Paeniglutamicibacter kerguelensis: one gene and its partner. The protein of the gene in region 1 interacts with the protein of each later gene in a pairwise test. Links are inferred from orthologs where the notes say so. Each region holds a gene or a part of one and is shown on either strand. Other genes may lie near its edges.

The links.
Region 2: the proteins of JOF47_RS14635 (region 1) and JOF47_RS05115 interact in binary tests that used the Bacillus subtilis proteins (3 or more experiments, as listed by UniProt). The link is inferred for Paeniglutamicibacter kerguelensis from one-to-one orthologs.

Annotation. Positions count from the first base shown.
Region 1 is NZ_JAGIOF010000001.1:3,194,408-3,200,201, reverse strand. What follows is about bases 971-3,969. They hold JOF47_RS14635 (ABC transporter permease), read right to left. Parts: upstream 3,072-3,969; coding sequence 1,869-3,071; downstream 971-1,868. Other genes in these bases: JOF47_RS14630 (ABC transporter ATP-binding protein), read right to left, coding at 3,068-3,949; JOF47_RS14640 (hypothetical protein), read right to left, coding at 971-1,471. Outside these bases: JOF47_RS14645 (proline dehydrogenase family protein), read left to right, coding at 1-574; more of JOF47_RS14640, read right to left, coding at 836-970; JOF47_RS14625 (response regulator), read right to left, coding at 4,059-4,745; JOF47_RS14620 (sensor histidine kinase), read right to left, coding at 4,742-5,794.
Region 2 is NZ_JAGIOF010000001.1:1,133,183-1,139,952, forward strand. What follows is about bases 1,335-5,309. They hold JOF47_RS05115 (efflux RND transporter permease subunit), read right to left. Parts: upstream 4,919-5,309; coding sequence 1,535-4,918; downstream 1,335-1,534. Other genes in these bases: JOF47_RS05110 (ABC transporter permease), read left to right, coding at 1,335-1,435. In the rest of the region: JOF47_RS05105 (ATP-binding cassette domain-containing protein), read left to right, coding at 1-644; more of JOF47_RS05110, read left to right, coding at 641-1,334; JOF47_RS05120 (hypothetical protein), read left to right, coding at 5,364-5,573; JOF47_RS05125 (PRC-barrel domain-containing protein), read right to left, coding at 5,615-6,169; JOF47_RS05130 (PRC-barrel domain-containing protein), read right to left, coding at 6,389-6,733. UniProt on the Bacillus subtilis protein: Required for self-resistance to surfactin, an antimicrobial lipopeptide surfactant produced by B.subtilis. Also required for swarming motility.

The DNA of each region.
Region 1 (5,794 bases):
AGGCCTCGAAGAAGCCGACCTCACCTGGCTCGAAGGTGCTCTGGCGTCCGACAACGACGCCTGGATCAACGAGTTCAACACCGCCAAGGACGTTTCCGGCCTGCACGCAGAGCGCAACGTCTTCCGCTACCGCGCCCTGCCGGTGACCGTTCGCTTCGAGGGCGAAACCTCGGGCCACGGCATCGCCGAGCTGATCCGCGTTGTTGCCGCAGGCATCACCGCCGGATCCCGCGTCACCGTTTCCTCCGCAGTCGAGGTTCCGGCCGCGATCCGCACCGTACTGACCGAATCCTCGGCCACCGTGTTCGTTGAAGACGACCAGGCCTTCGGTGCACGCGCCGCACGCCTCGCCGCCAAGACCGGCCCGGACTCCGCAGCCCGCATCCGCCTCATCGGTGGCTCGATCACCGATGTTGCCGAGGCAACCAACGGCAAGCCGGATGTTGCGATCTACGCCAACAACGTGGTCTCCGCAGGCCGCGTGGAAATGCTGACCTTCCTGCACGAGCAGGCAGTCTCCATCACTGCGCACCGCTTCGGTACCCCGAACCACCTGAGCGACTCGGTTATCTAGCAACCCGAAGCTCTAACGACGAAGGCCCGCAATGCTTCCCTGAAAGGGGGAGCATTGCGGGCCTTCGCTGTTTTTGTCTCGGGACCGGGAACGAGCGCCGGTCTGTTACTTACCTGAAGGTAGTATGACTCATGGGGCCTATGAGCATCTATGCACTACTACAGTGCTTGCTACCAACCGGAAAAGGAACAAAGCTACTAGTCGTCGTTCAATCAGCTAGGTGCTCCACCGAGGGAAACCGATTTTCCAGAGTCTCGTGCCCTAGACATTAGCTTTCTCGCCAGGGTACTCCCAGACCCACCCGCCGTCGCCGTAAGGATTGAATGCGACCTCGCCGGACTTGGTGGTTACATCGAGCAGGACCATGCCTTTAGCCTTTTCACCTTTCCCGATGTAATCGGGAAGAAGCTTTGCCTTGGACTCGAAGCAATTCTGGACGGCTGTGCTATCCAGGTCATTCATCCGTGTACCGTCAGGTTCGTAACCGCGCCAGTGGTATGCCACGAAGCTTATTAGGCCTGGCGCACCGTCGACCGTAAGCGGCCCTTCGTAGTTGCCCGTCGTTTCCACCTCGACATGTGCAGCAAGAGCGCGACCGTTCAGATCGCCCGCATACTTGGAGCACTTCACGAACTCAAACTTGGTTACAGCGAATTTGAGGTCTAGCTCGCCGTCTTCTCCGGGAATGCCTCCGGTTTCGCCAAGTTTCTTGGCGATCTGGCCCCGCTCGTTCATATTCGATGACGGCGATGGAAGAACCGCACTTGGGGCGGCATTTGTTGGAGCGGTGCTCGCTGACGAGTCGTTGGTGGCTGTTGGTAGTGCCTCTGGCGACGAGCTACAACTTGTGAGTAGGAGGGCTGACAGCGCGGCGACAGCCATGTATTTCTTTTTCAATTGTTCCCCCAATAACGATGCGATTCTCACGCAATCTTAGCGAGTGGCGCCGACGGCCAGTGCCGACGGCTCAATATGAGTGCCAAGGGTTCAGGGATACTGAGTTGGGGAACGACGGGTCCTTCGAATATCTATGGTGAGCAGCCGGAGCACTTTGCCCAGAATTTCCAGAAATCCTAAATCTGGATGCTCCCGTGCTACGTGTCAGACTGGAACGATACAAAATTGGCAGTGCAAACTAGATCGATCGCGTAGGGCACAAACCAAAAAACTTGAAGGTTATTTCCGATGCCATGCAAGCGGACTCAGAACTTCCACGGATAGTTACTGCTGTCTGCACACGAGGCCGGGTACTTTCCAATACCTGCTCAAATGAGCATTAAAGATTTTCGTGAAGCTATTCTTCGAGCTTCAATGCCTTGCGCCATGACAGCGCCGACCCGGTCTGCATGATCGCCCGGCGATAGATCCGCTCACTAAGCAGCACCATGATCCAAGCTCCAGCCACCGCAATGACCAGCGAGACAAATGGCTCCCACAGCGGAACATTGGTGCTCAGCAGTCGGATAGGCATTGCAACCGAGGAAATCACCGGTATGTAGGAAGCGACAACCAGCAAGGTGCCCTTGGCGTAGATCCCCACGAACAACACGGCAACCAGCACGGTGATCACCGGACCGGTGGACTGCTGCAGGTCCTCAGTGCGGGAAGCCATCGAGCCGAGCGCCGCCCAGATCGCGGCAAGGATCAGGAAGCCTGCCAGGAAGAACGCAAGGAACCACCCGGAGGCTGCAATGACCACGGAAATGAACGGGATCTCGGTAGGCATCATGCTCAGCGCCAGCAATCCGATGCCCACGAAAAGGCAGAGCTGGCCCATGGCCAGGATCAGGTTGCCCAGGATCTTTCCGGTGAGCAACTGGCGGATCGGGATGGCGGTAGCGAGGATTTCCACCACGCGATTCTGCTTTTCCTCCACCACGGAATTGGCGATCGGCATGCCGAAGATCAACGCCGACATGTAGAAGAGGAACGAGAAGATGAACCCCATGACCGTTGCCATCGAGTTGCGTTCCTGGTCGCCCTCCAGCAACACCGAGGTGACCGTGGACCCCGCGGTCAGCGACTCGACGGAGACACCCAACTTCTGGGCGTTCGACTCAAGGGCCTGCTCTGCTGCCGCATCGGCGAGCAACTTCTCCACCGACGCGGGGACATCCGTCAACCCTGTGAGGCTGTAGCCCCCGGCCGTCGGCGTGAGCACCAGATCCGTGTTCTTGGCCCGCAGGGCCTCCATGGCCTGTTCCTCGGAACCGAGCGGGGCGGGCGTCAACACGATCTTTTGGTCTTGTTCCACGGCGAGCTCGTTGGCCGCCTGGACCAGCGCCGCAGTTTGGTCATTGTTGGCGAAGGCCACGGAGGCCTCCGTGGTGCGGTCGGCCAGGATCCCGGAGATGACCACGGAACCGACAATCAACGCGAGGGTGATGGCCGTGGAGATGATGAAGGACTTGTCGCGGAGCCTCACGGTGACCTCGCGAAGCGTCACGATCAGCCACGGGGTGCCTTGCCTGGTCGTGGCCGGTGTTGTGCTGCTCATCGGATGACCTCCCGGTAGATTTCCGCAAGCGAGGGGCGCTGCGGTGCGAACTCCGTGACGCTACCGCGGTCAAGTGCCGCGCGCAGGATGCGCTGGGCTGACTCTTCATCGGCGAACTCGACGACGGCGCGGGGGCCGGCAACATCGAGCACGTTCACCTCGGGCATCTCGCGCAGCCAGCCGGCATCCGGCGGGGTCACCATCACGTGCGTGGACCTGGCGCGGGCGCGCAGCTCCCCGGCGGAACCGGAGGCGACGATCTTGCCTTCGGCCAGCACCACCAGGTTGTCGCAGAGCTGGTCGATCAAATCCAGTTGGTGGCTGGAGAAAAGGATCGGCACGCCCGTGGCCGCGCGTTCGGCCAGCAGCGAGCTCATCGAGTCCACGGCGATCGGGTCGAGCCCGGAAAACGGTTCGTCCAGGATGAGCGCGGTGGGGTGGTGCATCAGCGAGGCGGCAACCTGCACGCGTTGCTGGTTGCCCAGCGAGAGGGACTCGAGCTTGTCCTTGGTGCGGTCGGCGATGCCGAAGCGGTCCAGCAGGTTCAGCGCCTCGGTGCGGGCATCGTGCCGGCCCATGCCGTGCAGTTGGCCCAGGTATTGCAGCTGGTCGAGGACCTGCTGCTTGGGGTAGAGCCCGCGTTCCTCCGGCATGTAGCCGAAGCGGGCCCGGTCGGCGTCGACAAGCGGCTCGCCGTTGAAAAGCACCCCGCCGCCATGGGCCTTGAGCACGCCCATGATGATGCGCATGGTGGTGGTCTTGCCGGCGCCGTTGGCCCCGACGAATCCCGTCATGCCGTTGGCGGGGACGCCGAAGGAGACGTCGTGCAGCACCGTCCGTTCCCCGAAGCGCCGCGTAAGATTCCGTACCTCTAACACCTGCTGGTTTTCCTCACTGTGAAGCTGGCTGTTCCCTTGCCCTCCAATCTATGGTGGGCCCCGCGGCGGACGGATCGTTCAAACGAATGAACTTGCGGGAACCGGTTTCCTAGACCTCCGTCAAAGGGATGAGCCGCGCGCGGTAGGCAAAGACGACTGCCTGCACCCGGTCCCGCAGCCCGGCCTTGGCCAGGATGTTTGACAGGTGCGTTTTCACCGTCGCCTCGGAGACCGAAAGGACCGCTGCGATCTCCGTGTTGGACAGGCCGCTGGCCAGCCTGGTGAGCACCTCGAGTTCGCGGGCCGTCAGCGCGTCGAGGACCCGTTGGTCATTCGGGTCCAACTGCGGGCGCGCGGCGGATGCGTACCGGTCCTCGCCGGTGCCTCGGCGGATGATGCGCAGCGTGACCTCGGGGGAGAGCAGCGCCTGCCCTCCGGCCGCGGCATGGACGGCGGCCAGGAGCATTTCCGGCTCGGTGTTCTTGAGCAGGAAACCGCTGGCCCCGGCATCGATCGCGTCAAAGAGGTAGTCGTCGCGGTCGAAGGTCGTCAACACCACGACCTTCGCGGCGCTTGCCGCGGTGATCCGTGCCGTGGCCGCCACCCCGTCGAGCACCGGCATTTGGATGTCCATCAGCACCACGTCGGGGTGCAGGGACCGCGTTGCCGCAACGGCCTGCTCGCCGTCGGCGGCGGTGCCGACGACCTCGAGGTTTTCGTCGGTGCCCAGGATCAGCTCCAGCGAGGAACGGATCAACGGCTGGTCGTCGCAGATCAGGATGCGGGTCTTGCTCATGCTGTGGCCTCCGTAATGATGGGTGAAAGCGGGGTGGTGCCGGGAACGCGCAGGCGGGCGCGTGATCGCCACCCGGCGGGGGAGCGGGGCCCGATGTCAACGAGCCCGTGGTGCAGTTCGGCGCGCTCGCGGATGCCGCGCAGCCCGAATCCGCTGCCGCCGGTGCCCGGGCGCGGGCTGCCGTCGTCGGTGACCTCAACCTCCGCCCACTCGCCGGTCCCGTCGACGCCGCTGCGCAGCGACAGCACCGCGGAGCGCGCCGTCGAATGTTCGCGCACGTTGGCCAGGGATTCGGCGGCAATGCGGTACAAGGCCAGGCCCAGCCCGGCGCCCACCGAGTCGAGGAAACCCTCGCGGTGTTCGACGGTGATCAGCTGGACGCGGACCCCGGCCCGGGCGGATTGCTCGACGAGCGCCGGGATGTCGGTGAGCCCGGGTTCGGGGGAGCGGTGCGCGTCGGTGCCGGGCGAATCGGTGTCGTCCTGCTCCTCGTGGCGCAGCACGCGCAGCAGCGACCGGGTTTCCCCGACGGCCTGGCGTGCCGAGTCCTCGATGCCGCGCATCAGCTCTGCGGCGCGCTGCGGATCCCGGGGCTGCACCATGCGCGCGGCCGCAGCCTGCACCCCGACCGCCGAAATGTGGTGCGCCACCACGTCATGCAGTTCGCGGGCGATGCGCAGGCGTTCGTCGATGACGGCCCGGCGGGCCAGCTCGATCGACTGCTCGCGCAACTTTTCGGCCTGGGCAATGACCACCTCATGCTGCCAGGCGCTGCGCCACGAGGAGGGGCCCAGGAAGATGGCGCCGCCAAAGTAGAAGAGGTTGACCAGGAAGTTGTAGCCAGCATAGGCAACCACCGGGTCGATGAACCCGGAGGTGTCGATCGCCATGGGCAGGTCCAGCTCGGAACCGAACACAAGCTTGGCATTGGTGATCGAAATGACCAGCCACAGGAACATCACCAGAATGACCCCGCCCAGCGCCAAACGCAACGCACGCCGGTCCCGCGCCCACGTGACGGCCGAGTACAGCCCCACGAAGTAGGCAAT
Region 2 (6,770 bases), 2.1 Mb from region 1 along the record:
ACCTTGTCGGCCTCGCGCGCAGCAACAGGATCCCGGTGTCCCGGGTGGGGCAGGTGCTGGAGGAGGTCGGACTGGCCTCCGCCGGGCACCGGCGCATCGGCACGTATTCGCTGGGCATGCGCCAGCGGCTGGGCATCGCAGCGGCGCTGCTGGGGGAACCCGAGGTGCTGGTGTTCGACGAGCCGGTCAACGGGCTGGACGCCGACGGCGTCGCCTGGATCCGCGGGCTCATGCGCACCAAGGCTGCGGCCGGGGCGACGGTCTTCGTCTCCAGCCACCTGATGAGCGAGATGCAGTCCACCGCCGACCACCTGGTGGTCATCGGGCGCGGGAAGCTGCTGGCCGACGAATCGATGGAGGCCGTGCTGGCCGCGAGCGCGCGAAACCTGGTGCTGGTCGGTTCCCCCCAGGCCGCCGAACTCGCCGCGGGGCTGGAACGCGCGGGGTACGCGGTGATGCTGGCCGGACCCGAATCGCTGCGCGTCACCGGGGCGAGCCCGGAAGAGATCGGCGGCATTGCACACGCGATGGGCGTGCGCGTGAACGAACTGGGCCTGCAGCGGGCATCGCTCGAGCAGGCCTACACGGAGCTTACGGCGCAGAGCCTTGACTACATGCCAACACGGATCGGGGAGGAATCATGAGCGGGACGACGATGGTGCGTGGGGCCGTCGCCGGGCCAAAACCCGGGTTCGGGGCGGCCGTTTCATTCGAGGCCACCAAGCTGTGGGCCGTGCGCTCCACGCGGGTGGCATTGGCTGCGGCGTTCATCGTGCACCTGGCCCTGACCTGGCTGCTGGCCTTCTCTGCGAAGGCCAGCGGGGACAACGGCTACGAGTCTGAAATGCCGGCGCCGTTCATGTCGCTGGCATCCCTGCAGCTGACGCAGTTGTTCATCGCGGCGATCGCGGCGCTGGCCATCACCTCCGAATACGCCAACGGGACGATCATTTCCTCCCTGCAGGCGGTCCCGGTGCGCCGCCGACTGCTGGGGGCCAAGGCCGCGGTGCTCGGCATGTTCGGGTTTGGCTCCGGCCTGGCGATGGTGGGTGTCGGGACGCTGGTCGCGGCACCCGCCGCGGCCGACTACGGGAGGTTCACGGCCGCGGACTTGTTCACGGCGTTGGCCGGCGGTGCGGTGTACCTGGGTCTGCTCTCGCTGGTGACGCTGGGCATCGGGGCGCTGCTGCGCAGCACCGCCGGGGCCATCACCAGTGCGTTCGTCCTGATTTTCGGGCTGCCGCAGATCCTTCCGCTGTTCAATGTGGAATGGGTCCGGAATGCGGCTGCGTATCTGCCGACGACCGCCGGGCAGGTCCTCGGCACAGGGCTGGTTGAACCCTACGGTGCCGGAACGGCACTGGTGGTGCTGGTCGCCTGGGCGGGTGTCCTGCTGGGCGCCGGGCTGTGGGTGTTCAAGCGCCGGGACGCCTGAGCCTTCACGACGCGGGGACCCGGAGGCAGAGTTCCTGAAGCCGGCAATGGCCAGCGGATCCGGATGGATCCGCCGGCCATTGCCGTGGTGCCCGGCGGGCTACTGGGCCGGCTTCTGCTTCGACTTCGGGCCTGGCTTCGCGGCCGGCTTCTGGTCGTGCATGCCCTCTTCGACTTCCTTGCGTTCCCGGCGGGTCAGCGGGATCGAGCCCGTCGCGGGGTTGATCAGCGTGCCCGGCGGGTAGGTCCAGGTGGCGCTGACCGGCGGCGGAACCATGCCCATGCTGTTGGTCTCGGCCGCGGTGGCGGACGAGCCGTAGACGGGGACCTTGCCGGCGTCGTCCATGGCCTTGATCAGCTCGCTGGTCGAGGTGGCGGGGCCGCCGGGCTTGCGGCGCTTGTCGGAGCGGCGCTTGGCGCCGCGTTCCTTGGCGCCCTCCACCAGGTGGTAGAGCACGGGGACCAGGACCAGGGTCAGCGCGGTCGAGGAGACCAGGCCGCCGATGACCACCACGGCCAGCGGCTGGGAGATGAATCCTCCGCCGCCGGTCAGGCCCATGGCCATCGGGACCAGCGCGAAGATCGTGGCCATCGCGGTCATCAAGATCGGGCGCAGGCGCTGGCGGGCGCCGTGGTAGATGGCGTCCGGCAGGTTCATCGCCGGCCGGTCGACGCCGGCGTGCCGGTACTGGTTGATCAGGTCGATCAGCACGATCGCGTTGGTGACGACGATGCCCACCAGCATCAGCATGCCGATCAGCGAGGGCAGCCCCAGCGGCACGCCGGTGAGCAGCAGCAGGCCGATCGCGCCGGTGGCGGCGAACGGGATGGAGACCAGCAGGATCAGCGGCTGCACCAGCGACTTGAACGTGGCCACCATGACCACGTAGACGATCGCGATGGCCGCCAGCAGCGCCAGGTAGAGCTGGGAGAAGGACTCGGCCTGCTCGGTGGCGGCGCCGCCGAGCTCCGCGGTGGCCCCGGCCGGCAGGGCCAGGTTGTCAAGCCGCTTGGCGACCTCCGCGGAGACCGCACCGAGGTCGTTTTCGCCCGGGGTGATGGACACGGTGGCGATGCGGTCGCCGTTGGAGGAGGTGATGGTGGCGGGGGACTCGGTGCGTTCCACCGTCGCCACGTCGCCCAGCTTGACCGGGCCGCCGGGGGTCGGCAGCGCCAGGTCCCGCAGCTGGTTCAGGGACGTCAGGTCGGTGCCCTCGCCGATGCTCACCGGGTAGTCGGTGTAGCCCACGCGCACGGTGCCGGCGGGGACCGGGGAGATGTTGCCGGCGGCCAGCGCGCCGATCTGCGTCTCGCTCAGGCCGGCCTTGGCCGCCTTGACCCGGTCCACCTTGATGGAAACCTGCGGGCGCGCCTCGGAGAGGTTGTCGCTGACATCCGTGGCGCCGGGGATCCCGGCCATCGCCTTGGCGGTGGCGGCCGTGGCCTCGGCGAGGATCTGCGGGGTGGGGGCGCCAACCTGCACGGTGACGGCGCTCGAGCCGCCCATGCCGCCCTCGGACCCGGACAGGGAGATCGTCGAGCCCTTGGCCAGCGGTTCGACCGCCACCCGGGCGGCATCCATGATGGTTTGCTGGTCGGCCTTGGCATCGGTCATCACGGTGAAGCTCGCGGTGTCCGACCCGCCGGCCATGAAGGAGGCGAAGCCGCCCGACGGCGTCCCGACGGTCATCTGCACGTCCTGCACGCCGGGGACGGCGCGCAGGACCTTTTCCACGGGTTTGGCGGCCTTGAGCGTGGTGTCCAGCGAGGACCCGGCCGGCATGGCCTGGGTGACGGAGAAGGAGTTCTGCCCGGTGCCGCCGAGCAGGTTGGTGGGCACCAGCGGAACCATGAGCACGGTGCCGGCCAGGATCGCGACGGAGGCCAGCAGCGTGATGACCGGGTGCCGCTGGGTGCCGCGCAGCACCGGCGCGTAGCCGCGCTGCAGCCAGGAGTTGCGCTCCTTGGCCTCCGCCTTGGTCCGGGCGGCGGCCGGGTCGGCGGCGCCGGGCTGGGTGTGCCCTAGGAACCAGTAGGCAAGCACCGGCACGATGGTCAGCGAGACCAGCAGCGAGGCCAGCAGCGCGATCGTCACGGTGAGCGCAAACGGGCGGAAGAGTTCCCCGGCCATGCCGCCGACCAGCGCCACCGGCAGGAACACTGCCACGGTGGTCAGCGTCGCGGCGGTGACGGCGGTGGCGACCTCGCGCACCGCGGTGGTGATCGCGGTCTTCTTGTCCTCGCCGTAGGCCAGGTGCCGCTTGATGTTTTCGATGACGACGATGGAGTCGTCGACCACGCGGCCGATCGAGATGGTCAGCGCGCCCAGGGTCAGCATGTTCAGCGAGTAGCCGCCCATGCGCAGCCCGATGAAGGTGACCAGCAGGGAGAGCGGGATGGAGATCGCGGTGACAAGCGTGGAGCGCACCGAGAGCAGGAAGATGAGGATGACGATCACGGCGAAGCCCAGGCCCAGCAGGCCCTCGACGGTGAGGTCGTGGATCGACTGTTCGATGAAGGGTGCCTGGTCGAACACCGTGGTGAACTTCGCGCCGTCGCCCAGCTGCGCGGCCAGCTCCGGGACCATCGCGGTGACGGCGTGGGAGATGCCGACGGTGTCCCCGTCGGGCTTCTTGGTCACGGAGACCGCAAGGGTTTCCACGCCGTTGGTGCGGGTGATGGAGGTGGCGGGATCGTCCTGCATCTGGACGGTGGCAAGGTCGGAGAGCTTCAGCACGCCGGTGGAGCCCTTGACCGGCAGGGCCTTGACCGCGTTCAGCGAGTCGACGAGCGATCCGCTGGTGACGGGCAGGTCCAGGCCGTCGGCCTCCATGCGGCCCACCGGCATCAGCCCGGAGCCGTCCTCAATGGTCTTCTTGAGGTCGTTGACGCCGAGCTTCTCGGCGGCGAGCCTTGCGTTGTTGGGCAGCACGGCGATGTGCTGCGAGGTGCCGCCGGAGACGTCGGCCGTGCGCACCCCGTCGATCTTGGAGAGCTTGGGCAGTACCAGGCGTTCGACGTCCGAGCGCAGCGCGTTCAGGTCCTCGCCGCCGGAGACCGCCATGTAGACGATCGGGAAGTCGGAGATGGACCCGGCGAAGGCGGAAGGTTCCACGTCCGCGGGCAGCGTGGCCTTGGCGTTGGAGATGGCCTTGTCCACCTGGGCGCGGGCGCGGTCAAGGTCGGTTCCGTAGACGAACGACAGCGAGACGGTGGTGAATCCGGTCTGCGAGGTGGAGGAGGAGGACTCGAGCCCCTCGACGGCCTGCAAGGCGCCCTCCAGCGGCTGGGCGACCTGCTTGTCGATGACTTCCGGGGAGGCGCCGGGCTGGGCTGCGACCACCGAGATCCGCGGGAATTCCAGCGAGGGAATGAGTTCCTGCTTGAGTTGCCCCATCGTGATCACGCCGAAGACCGCGACAAACACGGTAATCAATGCGATCAGGGCCCGGTTGCCCAGTGAGAGTACGGCCAGCCGATGCATCTGCCATCCTTGAGATTTTGTGGTGTGTGATTTTGCGCTTCTACCACTCTAGCCACCCGGGCGCACCCAAGCATGAACCGAAAGGACGACCTTGGCCACAGCGTGGCGCGGTGCCGGGGTCGTTCCCGGACGGTGTCCGGCGGATCTTCGGCGGGACCCGCCCCGCGGGCTTCGCGTTTGGGCGGCTGCAGGGCCCGTCGGCGGGGCACGACGGAATGATCCCGGGAGTGTGGATCCGTGGGACTTTTGGGGGTTGGAACGCCGTCCCGGGCACAGTAGCTTGGCAGTAGCGCGGCGGTTGGCGGATCCGTTCCCGGGTTGCGAACCGATCGCGCAAAGGCCGGGGCACGGGGTCGGCGTCCGGCACGGGAATCGACTCGGCGAAAGAATCCTGGCACAACCGGGGTGAACCCGGAGCAAGCGTTGCATGGGCGGGAGAAGAGAAATGACCACGAACAGCCCGGAGTTTGAACCGAGACGCGGGGAAGCAATCAATGGACCGCGTGAAGACCTTGACCCGTTGCGGGAGGCGGAGCTGGTCGCGGACGATGGCGCGGCGCATCTGGGCCTCGGCGCGACGCTGCAACACAGCAACGCCGGCCCGACCTCCGACGCGGACGCAGACGAAGACGGGGAACGTTTGGATGCCGGATGACAGACACGGCGCAGCACGCGGGGCCGGGGCCCCCTTCGGGATCAGCGTTCCGGCGGTGCCGCGTGCCTGCCGGGCTGCCCCGTTGCCCTGGGAGACTTCGTGGCCTCCGTTTCGCTGGCCGTCACCACGTACTTGCGCAGGAGCGGACGCCCCTGGTCGTCGTCCACGGCGATGACCCGCTCGTCCATCTCGAAGCCCGAGGCGCGTGTCGCGTGTGCCGCATTGGCGGCGGCGGGATCCGCGGCGTGGGCGCCGTGGGATCTGCCGGCGGCGTCCCGCGGTGCCAGTCCGTAGTAATCGAAGAGCCTGTCCTCGTCCGCGAGACTCAGCTCGGCCAGGGGATCGATGTTCGGCGCGTGCCGCACCACGTCCTTGCCAAAGGCGACGTGGAGGATGCCCCGGGAGATTGCGGCATCGTTGAGCGGGACAATGCTTTCGGCTGTTCCAAAAAAGCCGGTGTGGACGGTGGCGAATCCGGGCTCCCCGGTTCTGGCGTCAAGCAGCAGGTGGCCAAGCCTGCCGATCCTTTCACCGACCGGGCCAACAACGGTGGTTTCGGTTTCAAGTAGTTTGTGGAGTTCCTCGCGCCCAAGCATGGCTGTGTCCTAACCGGATGTTTCTCCCGGCGCGGCCAGACGGGCCGTCCGGCGGAGTCCTTGAACCGGGCGAATCGGGCACGGCCGGAAATTTGCGGCCAACGTTGCCGGGCATCCATGGCAAGCAAAGCACCATGCACGTTCCCGTTCAAGAGGGAGGGAACCTCCGTCGTATTCCTTCGCGACGCGGGCCGCGGGTCGACGCGGCCGGCCCGCATCCTACGGGCCGGCGCTCCCGGCACCTGGAGCGCCCCGCGAGTAGTACTGGTCAAGCAGGTGCTTGTCTTCGTCGGTCAGCGTGCCGGCGGGGTCTAGGGGCGGGGCGTGCCTGATTTTCTCCTTGCCGAAAGCCACATGCAGGTGGCCGTGGGCGATCTCGGCGCCGTCGAGGGAGACAAAGCACTCCTCGGCGCCGAAGAGCCCAAGATGCACGGTGACGAAGTCTGCGTCCCCGGTGCCGACGTCCATGAAGATGTTGCCCAGCGTGCCGATCTTTTCCCCCTCGGGGCCGTAGACGCTGCTTTTGGCCTGTTTCAATGCGTTCACGTAGCCGTGGCCGAGCATTGCGGTGTCCTTGCCGAATGGTCCTCCCCGGCCCGTC